DNA from 2 places in the Brevundimonas sp. FG8 genome. Region 1 is predicted to be linked to the other one. Evidence: riboswitches for the same ligand, from Rfam matches in the RefSeq annotation. Region 1 holds a riboswitch; the other holds the start of a gene.
The links. Region 1 has a riboswitch for S-adenosylmethionine ahead of ACODRV_RS08170 (TonB-dependent receptor plug domain-containing protein). Riboswitches for the same ligand answer to the same signal wherever they lie in the genome.

Region 1 (6,781 bases):
TTGGCCAGCGCCTTCAGGCCGCCGGTGATCTCGGACACTTCCTGCACGCGGTTCTTCTGGCTGTTCTCGCCGGTGGTCACCAGCTGCAGGTAGTCGACGATGATCAGGTCCAGCCCGTGCTCCATCCGCTTCAGGCGGCGCGCGCGCGCGGCCAGCTTGGAGATCGACAGACCGCCGGTGGCGTCGATGTAGAGGGGGCTTTCGCCGATCTCGACCGCCGCGTCGCGGATCTTGCCGAAGTCCGAGGCGTCGATCTCGCCCTTGCGCAGCTTGTCCGACGACACGCCCGAGGCGTCGGCCAGCATACGCATGGCCAGTTGTTCGGCGCTCATTTCCAGCGAGTAGAACGCGACCACCCCGCCCGAGACCGTCTTGCGGCCCTCCGGCGTCGGCTCCCAGCGATAGCTGCGCGCCACGTTGAACGCGATGTTGGTGGCCAGCGCCGTCTTGCCCATCGACGGACGGCCCGCGAGGATCAGCAGGTCGGAGGGGTGCAGGCCGCCCAGCTTCTGGTCCAGATCGTCCAGCTGGGTCGCCAGACCGGCCAGTTTGCCGTCGCGCTGATAGGCCTCCGCCGCCATCTGCACGGCGCCCGACAGGGCGTGGGAGAAGCTGACGAAGCCCGACGACGGCTTGCCCGTCTCGGCCAGCGAATACAGGGTCTGTTCGGCCTGTTCGATCTGGTCCTCGGCCGGACGCTCGGGGTCGGGGGCGTCCCTGATGATCTCGCCGCCGATGCGGATCAGGTCGCGGCGCAGGGCCAGATCATAGACCACGCGGGCATAGTCGGGCGCATTGGCGGCGGGCGGGGCGCGGTCGACCAGATCGGCCAGATAGCGCAGACCGCCGAATTCCTGGAACGCCGGGTCCTGCTTGAACCGCTCCATCAGGATGGTCGGCTCGGCCAGCAGGCCCTGCCGGATGTGATCCTCGATCGCGTCGTACAGGCGCTGGTGGAAGGGTTCGTAGAAATGGGCGCCGCGCAGGCGGTCGCTCAGCCGCTCAAACACCGCATTGTCGAACATCAGCGAGCCGAGCAGCGCCTGCTCGGCCTCGAGGTTGTGCGGCAGGGACGCGACCGAAGGCGTGTCGTTGAAGGCGGAGGGAGCGAAGGCGTTCATGGTCATGATGTCATGCCCTTACACGCGGCCTGCGTCATTGTTGGTCGTATCGGTTGCCGGGGACAATTCGCCGGGGCTGTGGGCAGTCCCGAATTCCGCAAACGGATCAGTTAACGATCACGCGCCGCAGGGCCAGCGCTCGATCATCCACTCACGGATCGCCTGCTGAACCGTCATGTCGCGGCGGGCCTGCGGCAGGGCGCGGAAGCGGGCCAGCAGGCCCTCCGGCGTGATGCCGGTGCCGCGCGACGGAATGCAGTAGGCTGGCCGACGCCCGGCCCTCTGGTCGGCGAACTGGGCGTTGCGAACCGCGTGCACCGAGGTCGAGACCTCGTTGATCAGGCGGCGGCCGTCTGGGCGCAGGGCCGCGGTGGCGTTCTGCGGCAGGCGGTCGGCGATGGACAGGAACTCGCGCACCGTCATGGCCTCGGCGGCGGTGAAGGCGGCAAGCGAAAGGAACAGGGCGAGCCCGAGGGCCGACGCGAAACGAAGCATAGGGGGAGGTCTCCGACCGTCCAGTTAGGGTCGGAGACCGCCGATGGCAACGCTCGCGCCGACCTTTTTCAACGACGGATGACTTCAGGTCTCCAGCGGAACCATCGGCAGGGTGTTCTCGCCGGGAGCGGGGCAGGGACGGGATCGTCCCCGATCAATCCCATCGAGTGCTTTCCGTCAGCGCCCGGTCGATAAGATCGGCGGGGATGACCGATGACTGACCGCGGCCTGCCTCCCGGATAATGGCTGCCAGCTCCGTTGTTTCCTGTGATCCGGGCTCGGGCAGTTCGAGGATCACGGGCGCGCCTGACCTCGGGCTTGCGTTCGACCCGACCGGACCCAGATCGAAGCTCACATTCGCGGTCCGGCGTCGTTCGCTTCCCAGCTTGAGGCCTGTGACGAAGGCGATGTTGACGTTTGCATCGCCCGCGCCCCGGCGGCTGAACAGCGGCTGGTCCAGTCGGGAATAGGCCGGGGCGATCTCCGCCCGAAAGCCGTCCAGGAACCGCGCGTCAAATCCGAACACAGCGTCCTTGTGACCCCAGGGTCGGGCCGCGCAGGACAGCGAGACAGAAGCGGTCCCCTGCTGTGGGCCGATACAAAATCTGGGCGTTCCGGACCATGTAGGTGGCGCTCGACGCCTCATCTGACCGAACACGAACGACAGCCGCCTCGGTCCTGTCGGTGGTGATCGCCAGTGCGCCTTCCCGAACCGGGTTCTCGAAATCACAACCGGCGTCAGGGCGCGACCAGGCGATCAGGGCGACCTCTGACGAGGTCGGGCGGGGCGCCGTCGTCGCGCAGCCCGTCACGCCCGCGCACAGCGCGCTGAGAGTCAGCATGATGAGCCGCATTGAAAACTCCCCCGAAGCCGAGGGGGCGAGCCCCTCCTTCCTGCACTCTAGGCGGGTGAGGCCGACACGACCATGCCTTGAAACTGAGTCGCCGTCCCCGAAAGCGCGGCGCGCTCCCGGGGACCGACGTTCATCCGATCACCAGTTCAGGCCGATGCGGGCATAGACGAAGCGCCCGTTGAAGCCGAACGGCGAGTAGAAGGGGAAGCCCAGCACGCCGTTGCTGTTCAGCGTCGCCGGCACCGCGTCCGGGTATTCGTCAAACGCGTTGTCGACGCCCAGCGCCAGGGTGACCCGGTCGTTCGGCTTGAACCGCCCCTCGAAGTCCGCGACCACCTTGTCGCCGGTCGAATAGTCCGCGGCCGCCGTCGTGCCCGGTTGCAGCACGCTGGCGTAATAGGTCGCGCGGGCGGTGATGCCCCAGCGGCCATAGCTCCAGTCGGTCGTGCCCGACACCTTGGTGTCCGGCGTGCCTTCCTCGATGGTCAGGACGCGGCTGCGGGCGAACAGCGGCGGCACCGGGCTCAGCACCGACGACGAGGTCGGCAGGCGCGTGACCTCCACATCGTTGAAGTTGGCGGCCACGGTGAAGTCCCAGTCGCCATAGGTGTCGTCGCTCAGGCGGTAGCGGCCGACCACGTCCACGCCCTTGGTCGTGGTGTCCACGCCGTTCAGGAAGAAGCGCGCGGCTTGCACGCCCAGCGGGTCCAGCAGCGAGGCGACCTGCGGGCTGAAGCTGCGGTTGATCAGCTCCGACAGGACGATCTGGTCCTCGATGTCGATCTGGTAGGCGTCGATCGTCAGGTTGAAGTCGCCGAAGCGGAAGACCGCGCCGAGGGTGTAGTTGACCGAGGTTTCGGCATCCAGCGGCTGGGCGCCCAGCAGGGTCGCGACCGTGCTGGTGGCCGGGAAGGTGCCGGTCTCCACGACGGCGCCGCTCTGGATCACCGAGCTGGTCGAGGTGAAGTAGGACTGCTGCAGCGACGGCGCGCGGAAGCCCGTCGAGGCCGAACCGCGCAGGGCGAACCACGGGGTGAAGTCGTAACGAGCCGAGATCTTGCCCGTCGTGGAGTTGCCGAAGTCGGAATAGTCCTCGAACCGCACGGCGCCGGCGATGGTGAACTGTTCGGTGATCGGGGCCTCGACATCGACATAGACGCCGACGGCGGTGCGGTCCTCATCCACCTCGTTCGACGGCTGGAAGCCGACAAAGCCCTGGGCGCCGCCCGCCAGCGCGGTGTTCCCGCCCAACGGACCGCGATCCCAGGACTCCGCCTGACCGGCCTGGATCTCATAGGTCTCGCGACGGGCCTCCAGACCGGCGGCGACGTTCAGCGGGGCGTACAGGCCCACATCGAACTGGCGCGAGACATCCGCGCCCAGCACCAGCTGGTCATAGATCAGCGCGCCGGAATCGAAGCTGGTCGGCGAGGCCGCGCCATAGGTGGCGTTCAGCGAGTCCTCGGTGCGGAAGTCCAGGGCGTTGCGGCCGTAAACGAGGTTCACATCCGCGTCCCAGCCGCCGATCGAGCCGCGCAGGCCCCCGGCCAGCGACACGTCCTGCGAGTTGATGGCGATCTTGGGCAGGAAGCCGTTGGGATAGATGGCGGCGACATTGTTCACGTTCGAGGCGAGGCGCGGGAAGGCGGCGCTTTCGCTGTCGCGGTCCTGATAGCCGGCCCAGCCATAGGCCTCCCAGCCGTTGCCGAGCGGGGCGCCGGCGTTGGCGAAGACGGTCCACTGCTCGACCTCCGGATCACCGAAGCGGGCGGTGACAGCATTGGGCGTCACGCGCGGATCGAGGTCGGAACGGTTGGTCGGGTCGCGTTGCAGGTATTCGGCGCTCAGCGTCAGATAGCCGCCGTCGCCCAGACCAAAGCCCTGCCAGGCCGAGGCGGTGATGGTGCCGCCGTCCTGCTCGTCGCGCCCCGGAGCGCGGGCGGTATCGACGGTGGTGTAGTACTGACCCAGAGTGATCGTCGCGCCGCCGCCGTGGTCCGCCTGTCGCAGACGAAGGTTGATCACCCCGGCGATGGCGTCTGACCCGTACTGGGCCGAGGCGCCGTCACGCAGCACCTCGACACGGTCCAGCGCGCCGGACGGGATGGTGTTCAGGTCCACCGCCGCAGAGCCGCGGCCGACCGAGCCGTTGACGTTGACCAGCGCCGAGGCGTGACGGCGCGTGCCGTTCACCAGCACCAGCGTCTGGTCCGGCGACAGGCCGCGCAGGGTGGCCGGACGGATCGAGTCCGTGCCGTCCACCACGGCGGGCCGCTGGAAGGTCAGCGAGGGAACGGACTGCGCCAGCGCGGCGGCCAGTTCGGTGGTGCCCCGGTTCTGCAGGTCTTCCTGGGTGACCACGTCGACCGGGGCGAGGGTGTCCAGCCGCGAGCGGTTGGGGGCGCGGGTGCCGGTGACGACGACCTCGTCGATCTCGGTCGCATCGGGCTGGGTGGATTGCGGGGCGGTCTGCGCCTGCGCCTGCGCGGCGCCGGCCAGCAGGGCGGTGGCCGAGGCGGCGGCGAACAGGGTGGCGCGGACGCGGGTGGTGGTGGTCATGACAGTCTCTTCTCGATGAGGCGCAGGCGCCCGGTCGGTGTCGCGCGCGGCGATCACCGGGGGTCCGGGCTGGCGATTTCTGATGTTCTGTTCGGGCGGGAGGCCCGGCGGGTCAGCCGATTACAGCGAACGGCGACATCGCATGGACCCGGTGCGACACATAAGGTGGCGCGGCGCGCGGACATCGGCGGCGAGAGCGGTCAGGGCGTAGGTCTTGTCAGCACGCATTGTCGTCTCCTGCTCGATCAGGAACGCCTGCGGTGACAGATGGTGGGAGTCCGGCTGGGACCGGCCTCTCATCTGCCGCGACCCGGGGAGGGGTCCCGAAGGAGTTGGCACCTTACGGACGGTCCGCAGGTTGCCCCGACGTCAAAGGGCCTATCCCTCAGCCGGTCTCGATGAGCTGTTCCGATATTGCGGTGCGTCATAAATGCGTCAAGGACGGGCCTGAAAAAAGTTCGGCGGCGCGGGGCTTCCCCCACGCCGCCGTGTCTTTCAGGCATCAGTAACGGTGTTAGGCTTCGGAGCCCAGACCGTCCTGTTGGCCGGCGCCGCCGGCGACCATGTCCGCGGCCTGTTCGGCGGCGGCTTCACGGTCTTCTTCGTATGCCGACTTGATCACGTCCTCGCCCTTGGCTTGACGCTCGGCTTCTTCAGCCGAACGGGCGACGTTGATCTTGACGGTGGCCGAGACCTCGGCGTGCAGGCGAACCAGCACCTCGTGGACGCCCAGCGTCTTGATCGCCGTGTTGAGCACGACTTGCGAACGCTCGACCTTGCCGCCTTCAGCCTGAACGGCTTCAGCGACGTCGCGACCGGCGACCGAACCGTACAGCTGACCGGTTTCACCGGCCTGACGGATCATCACGTAGGTCTGGCCGTCGATCTTGTCGGCGACCTTCTGCGCGTCGGCCTTGTTCTTCTCGTTGCGCTGCTCGATGGCGGCGCGGTCGAGTTCGAAGGCCTTCAGGTTGGCGGCGGTGGCCCGGCGGGCCTTGTCGCGCGGCAGAAGGAAGTTGCGAGCGAAGCCGTCCTTGACAGTGACGACGTCGCCGATGGCGCCGAGGTTATCGACGCGTTCCAGCAGAACGACCTTCATCTTACTTCACCACGTAGGGCAGGAGGGCCAGGTAGCGCGCGCGCTTGATGGCCTTGGCCAGCTCGCGTTGCTTCTTCTGGGAGACAGCCGTGATGCGCGACGGAACGATCTTGCCGCGCTCGCTGATGTAGCGTTGCAGCAGCTTGACGTCCTTGTAGTCGATCTTCGGCGCGTTCGGGCCGGAGAACGGGCACACCTTGCGGCGACGGAAGAACGGGCGACGGGCGGGGCCGGAGCCGGCCGGCGCGCCCGGGGTCGGGGCGGTGGTATCGGTCATGTTCCGGGTTCCTTACGCTTCGACCGCGGCGTCTTCGCGGGGACCGCGCTCACGCTCACGTTCGCGTTCACGTTCACGACGGGCCAGCAGCGGCGACAGTTCCAGGTCGAGTTCCTCGACGCGGACGGTCAGCCAGCGCAGCACGTCTTCGTTGATCGACAGCTGACGCTCGACTTCGGCCATGGCGGCCGGAGGGGCGTCGACGGCCAGCAGCGAATAGTGAGCCTTGCGGTTCTTCTTCACGCGGTAGGTCAGGTTGCGCAGACCCCAGTACTCGATCTTGGCGACAACGCCGCCGGCTTGTTCGATCAGAGTCTTGATGGTGTCGTTCAGCGCTTCGGCCTGCTGCGCCGAGATATCCTGGCGCGTCATGACC
Region 2 (6,781 bases), on a different contig from region 1:
GTCCGCGGTCGGGTCTTCCTCGGCGAAGCCCGCATCGCGCGCGGCGATCAGGGCCTCGTCGAAGGCCACGCCCGCGGCCAGTCGGTTCAGGATGAAGTTGCAGGTGCCGTTCAGAACGGCCTCGATGCGCACGACCGGGCCATGCGCCCGGGCCCGGCGCACCGTTTCGATCAGGGGCGAGCCGCCGCCGACGCTGGCGGAGTACAACAGTCGCGCCTCGTGCGCCTCGGCCAGTGCGGTCAGCGCCGCCAGATCACCGCCCACCGCCTGCTTGTTGGCGCTGATCACATCGACCCCGCGCGACAGGGCGGCGCGGATCAGCGCCAATCCGGTCGAAGCGTCGGAGATCGCCTCGACCAGCACATCCGGCTCGCGCGCCAGCAGGGCGGCGGGGTCGCCCAGCAGAAGGGCCCCGGGAACCGCCGGGTCGCGGGGCTTCTTCGGATCACGCACCAGAACGCCGACCACCTCGAACCGGTCGTCTGTCGACAGGCGCGCCAGCACGCCGCCGCCGACCACGCCGCATCCGGCCAGCGCCACACGCAGCGGGCGCGCGGGTATCGTGCGCGGATGAGCGATGGCGGTCTCCGGACCCGCGACGATCGACACCGGCGCATCCAGCAGGGCCTGACCTGGCCCGGGGCGCGCCGTCGTCACGCCGATCAGGTCCAGCGCCTCCGCCAGTCTCGCCGAAGCGTCGACGCCGCCCGAGGCGACGGCGACCACGCGACGCCCGCGACGGACCTCGCGATAGACCGCGCTGGCGGCCTCGGCCGTGTCGGAGACATCCAGTTGCAGCAGGGCGACGGGCTCATCAGAGACGTGAGCGGTCAGGTCCGCGCCGGATACCGGGCGGGGCAGGGGCAGCGAAGCGGCGGTCATCTCAGGCGGCCTCGGCTTCCAGCGATGTACGGGCGACGACGGCGTCCAGCGCCGCCGACAGATCGGCCAGCAGGTCTTCCGGATGCTCCAGACCGATCGACAGGCGCAGCAGGCCGTCGGTGATCCCCGCGGTGGCGCGCGCTTCGGGCGTCATGGCCGCATGCGTCATCAGGGTCGGGTGGGCGATCAGGCTTTCCACCCCGCCCAGCGACTCGGCCAGGGTGAAAACCTCCAGTTGGTCCACCAGCGCCCGCACCGCGTCCAGATCGGCCAGTTCAAAGCTCAGCATGGCGCCGAAGCCCTTCTGCTGGCGGGCGGCGATCTCGTGTCCCGGGTGGTTCTTCAGGCCCGGATAGTTGACGCGCTTCACCGCCGGGTGGGCGTCCAGCCATTCGGCGATCCGCTCGGCCGTCGCCTGCTGCCGCTCAACGCGGGCGAACAGGGTGCGCACGCCTCGCAGGGTCAGATAGGCGTCGAAGGGCGAGCCGGTCACGCCCAGGCAGTTGGCCCACCAGGTCAGCTGTTCCAGATCGGCCTGATCCTTCGCCACCACGGCGCCGCCGACCACGTCCGAGTGGCCGTTGATGTATTTGGTGGTCGAGTGGATCACCAGATCGGCGCCCAGGGCGATCGGGTTCTGCAGGGCGGGCGACAGGAAGGTGTTGTCCACCGCCGACTTGCAACCGACCGCGCGGGCGCGGGCGCAGATGTCGGCCACGTCCACCACGCGCATCAGGGGGTTCGACGGTGTCTCGATCAGGATCAGCTTGGGGTTCAGGGCGAAGGCGGCGTCCAGCGCCTGGCGATCATTCTGGTCCACGAACTGGACGTCGAAATGGTTGCGGCGCGCGCGGGCGCACAGCAGGCGGTGCGTGCCGCCGTACAGGTCATGCGGGGCCAGCAGCAGGTCGCCCGGCTCCAGCGACGACAGGGCCAGATCGACCGCCGCCATGCCCGTCGCGGTGATCACCGCGCCTGCGCCGCCTTCCAGCCTGGCCAGCGTCTCGCCCAGCACGTCGCGGGTCGGGTTGCCCGAGCGCGTGTAGTCGTACTTCCGCTTACCCTCGAGGCCGTCGAAGCTGTAGTTCGACGACAGGTACAGCGGCGGCATCACCGCCCCGTGCGCCGGATCGTTGTTCACGCCGTGCCGGGCGGCGGTGGTACAGGGATGGGCTTCGCTGGAGCAGGTCATGCGGCGATCTCGTCAGGCTGGCGGACGTACAGGGGTGAAAGGGCGTCGTGGAGCGTGCGGCCGACCAGCTCGCGCTCCTTCAGAAAGGCGTCGTGGCCGAAGATGGAGCCCGCCTCGGCGAAGCGACGCAGGGCGGGGGCGCGGGCGGCCAGCTCGCGCAGGTCTTCGATCGGGACCAGCCGGTCGCTGGTGAAGCCCAGCAAGGTCAGCGGGCAACGGATGGCTTCGGGCGCGACCGCGTGGCGATCCAGAGAATCCGACAGGGAGATCCAGCGGTCCGCGCTGGTCGCCTCGGCGTAGTCGGCGCCGCGCGAGATCAGGTACTCGCACACCGGATAAGCCTCGCCGGCCTGCGCCGGGGCGATGGTGGCGAAGCGCCAGTCGAACTCGTCGGCGGTGCGATAGGTGGTCATCGCCAGTTCGCGGGCCAGCGACACGCCCTCGGCCTCACGACCGCAATCGCGGGCGAAGGCCAGCACCCGGCGCTGCACCCCGCGCCAGGCGGTAGCCGCCGGATGGGCGCGGTGGGCGGCGGAGATCACGATCAGCTCACCGATCCGTTCGGGGAAGGTCGCGGCGAAGGCCTGACCCACGCAACCGCCGTAGGAGGCGCCGACGAAGGCGTCGATGCGCGCCTCGTTCAGGCTGTCGAGCAGCACGGCCAGCAGGCGGGCCTGATCTTGGGTCGTGATGGTGACGCCCGGCTCCGTCTTTCCCGGCAGAAGATCGAAGGCCAGCACCCGCACGCGGTCCAGATCGACCGGTCCGCCGTGACGCACGGCCCACGACCACCAGCGGGCGGCGAAGCGGCCGCTTGAGATGCCGCCGGTGATGACGACCAGCGGTCCCTTCGTCGGGCCATGGATGCGGCCGACCAGCGTGTCCGCCGACAGACGCTCGCCCGAGGCCAGCCGGAAGTCGGCCGGAATCGCGGCCGTCACGTCACGGCCGGGAGCCTCGTCGATGATCCATTCGGTGGTGGACGCCACTGTCCGCTCCGGTTCCACTCAGCGAAACCGATGGGGCGAACCAACATCTGCGAAGAAAGACCCGTGAAGTCGTCTGGCCCCGTGATGGACCACTCGCTTCACTCATCTCTCGCGGCTTCCGAAGACGCCCCGCAGGAGTTGGCACCATCTCCAATGATCGGGTGGATCACTGGAAGGTTGCCCCGGCGTCAAAGGGCCTATCCCTCAGCCGGTCTTGATGAGTGTCTTTACGGTGACGAACGCGGGCGGGCTCGTCAATCCCCCAAAAATGCTGCGACTGCGAATTCGCAAGCTAAGCCGTAAATAAGCACGATTTTGATTGCTATGGATCGTATGGCGACAACAGTTTTGCGTTTGGTGAAGTCAAGTGCGTTGCGAACGCAACAAAAATTCCTGAATCTTCTTCCGCCCACTTGCGGATTTCGCAGGTGCGGTAAACAGTTTGCAAATGCGTAACGGCATCCTTTTGGGGGATTGAGATGACACGACTTCGCGGCGGCCTTGCTCTCGGGCTCGGTCTTTTGACATCGGTAATCGCGACCGCGGCCAGCGCCGCGCCCGCACCGGCTCCGGCCCTTCTGGGCCATCAGGTTCCGCTGGAACTCGACGGCGCCGGCACCGCCTGGTTGCTGACCTCGGCGGCTCTCGTTCTGCTTATGACCCTGCCGGGTCTGGCGCTCTTCTACGGCGGCATGGTTCGCCGCAAGAACGTCATCGCCACCATCACCCAGTCAGTCGGCGTCTTCGCCGTCGCCACCCTGGTCTGGTTCATCGCCGGCTACTCCATCGCCTTCGGCAAGGCGGGCGCCCTTGGCGGGTTTGACGGCGACACCGTCAACCAGTTCATCGGCAGCTTCGACGCCTTCTTCCTGAACGGCGTGGGCATGGAGACGGCGCACAGCCTGCTGCCGGGCATCCCTGAATTCGTCTTCCTGTCGTTCCAGTTGACCTTCGCGATCATCACGCCCGCCCTGGTCACCGGCGCCTTCGCCGAACGCCTGAAGTATACCGGCCTGCTGCTGTTCACGGCCCTGTGGTCCCTGCTGGTCTATGCGCCGATCGCCCACTGGGTGTGGGGCGGCGGCTTCCTCGGCGGCGCCGGGGTGCTGGACTTCGCCGGCGGCGCGGTCGTGCACGTCAACTCGGGCGTGGCCGGTCTGGTCTGCGCGATCTTCCTCGGCGCCCGCAAGGGTTACGGCAAGGAGCCGATCGTGGCCCACAACCCGGTTCTGACCATGATCGGCGCCTCACTGCTGCTGGTCGGCTGGATCGGCTTCAACGCCGGTTCGGCCGGCGGCGCCAACGCGCTGGCGGGTGTGGCCCTGATCAACACCATTCTCGCCGCCGCCGCCGCTTCCATCACCTGGAAGATCGTCGAGGTCATCGAGAAGAAGAAGGCGTCGCTGATCGGCGTGCTGTCGGGCATCGTCGCCGGTCTGGTCGCCATCACCCCGGCCGCCGGCTTCGTGGACCCGAAGGGCGCGGTCATCATCGGCCTGATCGCCGGTCCGGTCTGCTACGCCTCGTCGGTGTGGATCAAGAAACTGCTCCGCTACGACGACTCGCTGGACGCCTTCGGCATCCACGGCGCGGGCGGTCTGGCCGGCGCCCTGCTGACCGGCGTGTTCGCCTCGACCGCGATCAACAGCCTGTCGGAAGGCGCTGACGTCATGACCCAGCTGATCGGTCTGGGCTGGACCATCGCCTACAGCGCGGTGGGCACCCTCGTCATCCTGATCATCTGCAAGTTCACGACCGGCCTGCGTGTCAGCGCGGAGGCGGAAGAAGAAGGTCTCGACACCCACCTGCACGGTGAGGCGCTGGAGACCGTCTGAGCGATCGTCGGGGCGGGAGCTCTCTCCTCCTGCCCCGGCCCCAGTAAGCGTTTGCGTGCCGACCATCGACCGAACAAATTGGGGAACAAGAACAATGAAACTCGCCTATTGCGCCGCGGCCTTCGCCGCCGCCCTGATCGCGACCGGCGCGGCCTCGTCGGCCAGCGCCCAGGATGTCAGCTTCAACGCCGCCGTCACCTCCGACTATGTCTTCCGCGGCTATAGCCAGACGGATGAGGAAGCGGCGATCCAGCTCGGCGTCGACGTCACCTTCGAGTCCGGCTTCTATGCCGGGGCCTGGGCCTCGAATGTGGACTTTGGTGACGACACCGACGCCGAAATCGACATCTACGGCGGCTATCGCACGGAAGCGGGCGGCTTCGGCCTCGACTTCGGGGTGGTCGGCTACCTGTACGTCAACGATCCGTCGGGGTCGGACTACAGCTATGTCGAGCTCAAGGCCGCCGCCTCGCGCGCGGTCGGTCCGGTGACCTTCGGCGGCGCCCTCTACTACTCGCCGGACTTCTTCGGCCTGGATGGGGAGGCGACCTACGTCGAGGCCAACATCGCCTACGCCCCCATCTCCAAGCTGAGCCTCAGCGCGGCGGTCGGCTACCAGTATCTGGACGTCAACGATGACTACAGCACCTGGAACGCCGGGGGCGCCTATTCGATCACCGACAACATCGCGATCGACGTGCGCTACCACGGCACCGAAGTGGACACGCCCCTGTCGGATGACCGCGTCGTCGGAACGCTGAAGTTCCTCTTCTAAAGATCCGGGCGTCCCTTCCGCCCGGCGACCGGCAAGACCTTGCCTCTTTGGCGGGTCTTGCCGGTTTGTATTTTCCGGCGAACAGGATGAATGCGCAAGGACAGCATGGAAATTGCCTGACCTGCCTGAAGCCTCTAGAACTTGTGCAGTTGCGAAGAGGGCTTGCCTTGGCGTCCGTGAACCAGACTTTCGTTGTTGTCCCCAGAACCGGCCCGACCAAGGTGTCGGCGACCGATCGCGTGCACAACCACGCCGAAATTTACGCGGACTTCGCGCCTGACGCGGGCAAGGGGCAAGCGAGCCGCTGCGCCCAGTGCGGCGTGCCCTTCTGTCAGTCCGCCTGTCCGCTCCAGAACAACATTCCCGACTGGCTGCGCCTCGCCGCCGAAGGTCGCGCCGAGGAAGCCTGGCGCCAGTCCGAGGCCACCTCGACCATGCCCGAAATCTGCGGTCGCATCTGCCCGCAGGATCGGCTGTGCGAGGGCTCCTGCACGCTGGAACAGTCGGGCTGGGAGACGGTCACCATCGGTTCGGTCGAGCGCTGGCTCGGCGATCAGGCGTTCGAGAACGGCTGGGTGGATCCGATCCGCCCTCGCACCGAAAAGGGCCAGTCCGTCGGCATCGTCGGCGCCGGCCCGGCGGGGCTGGCGGCGGCCGACCGTCTGCGCAGCGCGGGCTATGCCGTCACCGTCTATGACCGCCACGACCGCGCGGGCGGCCTGCTGACCTACGGCATCCCCGGCTTCAAGCTGGAGAAGCACGTCGTCGGCCGTCGCGTGGATCGCCTGATCGACGGCGGGGTCGCGTTCAAACTCGGCGCCGATGTCGGTGGAAGCCTGCCCTTCGCTGATGTGCGCGCCGCCCATGACGCCGTGCTGGTCGCCACCGGCGTCTATCAGGCCCGCCGCCTGACCGCGCCCGGCTGCGGCTCCGACGGCGTGATCGCGGCGCTGGACTATCTGATCGCCTCGAACCGCAAGGGCTTCGGCGATGCGGTCCCGGCCTATGACGACGGCCCGCTGAACGCGGCGGGCAAGAAGGTCGTGGTCATCGGCGGCGGCGACACCGCCATGGACTGCCTGCGCACCGCCGTGCGTCAGGGCGCCAC

Region 2: linked by a shared signal. The riboswitch ahead of metX (homoserine O-succinyltransferase MetX) and the one ahead of ACODRV_RS08170 (TonB-dependent receptor plug domain-containing protein) in region 1 are both predicted to bind S-adenosylmethionine.

The regions. Positions count from the first base shown of each region.
Region 1 covers NZ_JBMDIU010000003.1:388,477-395,257, reverse strand. The annotation lists gene ACODRV_RS08190 (replicative DNA helicase) at 1-1,121, opposite strand, end outside; gene ACODRV_RS08185 (hypothetical protein) at 1,239-1,616, opposite strand; gene ACODRV_RS08180 (hypothetical protein) at 1,771-2,142, opposite strand; gene ACODRV_RS08175 (hypothetical protein) at 2,129-2,470, opposite strand; gene ACODRV_RS08170 (TonB-dependent receptor plug domain-containing protein) at 2,609-5,029, opposite strand; SAM riboswitch class I at 5,323-5,434, opposite strand; gene rplI (50S ribosomal protein L9) at 5,544-6,128, opposite strand; gene rpsR (30S ribosomal protein S18) at 6,130-6,405, opposite strand; gene rpsF (30S ribosomal protein S6) at 6,418-6,781, opposite strand, start outside.
Region 2 covers NZ_JBMDIU010000001.1:229,892-236,672, forward strand. The annotation lists gene ACODRV_RS01045 (homoserine dehydrogenase) at 1-882, opposite strand, end outside; gene metB (cystathionine gamma-synthase) at 884-2,074, opposite strand; gene metX (homoserine O-succinyltransferase MetX) at 2,071-3,063, opposite strand; SAM riboswitch class I at 3,163-3,287, opposite strand; gene ACODRV_RS01060 (ammonium transporter) at 3,543-4,898, shown strand; gene ACODRV_RS01065 (TorF family putative porin) at 4,993-5,673, shown strand; gene ACODRV_RS01070 (NAD(P)-dependent oxidoreductase) at 5,841-6,781, shown strand, end outside.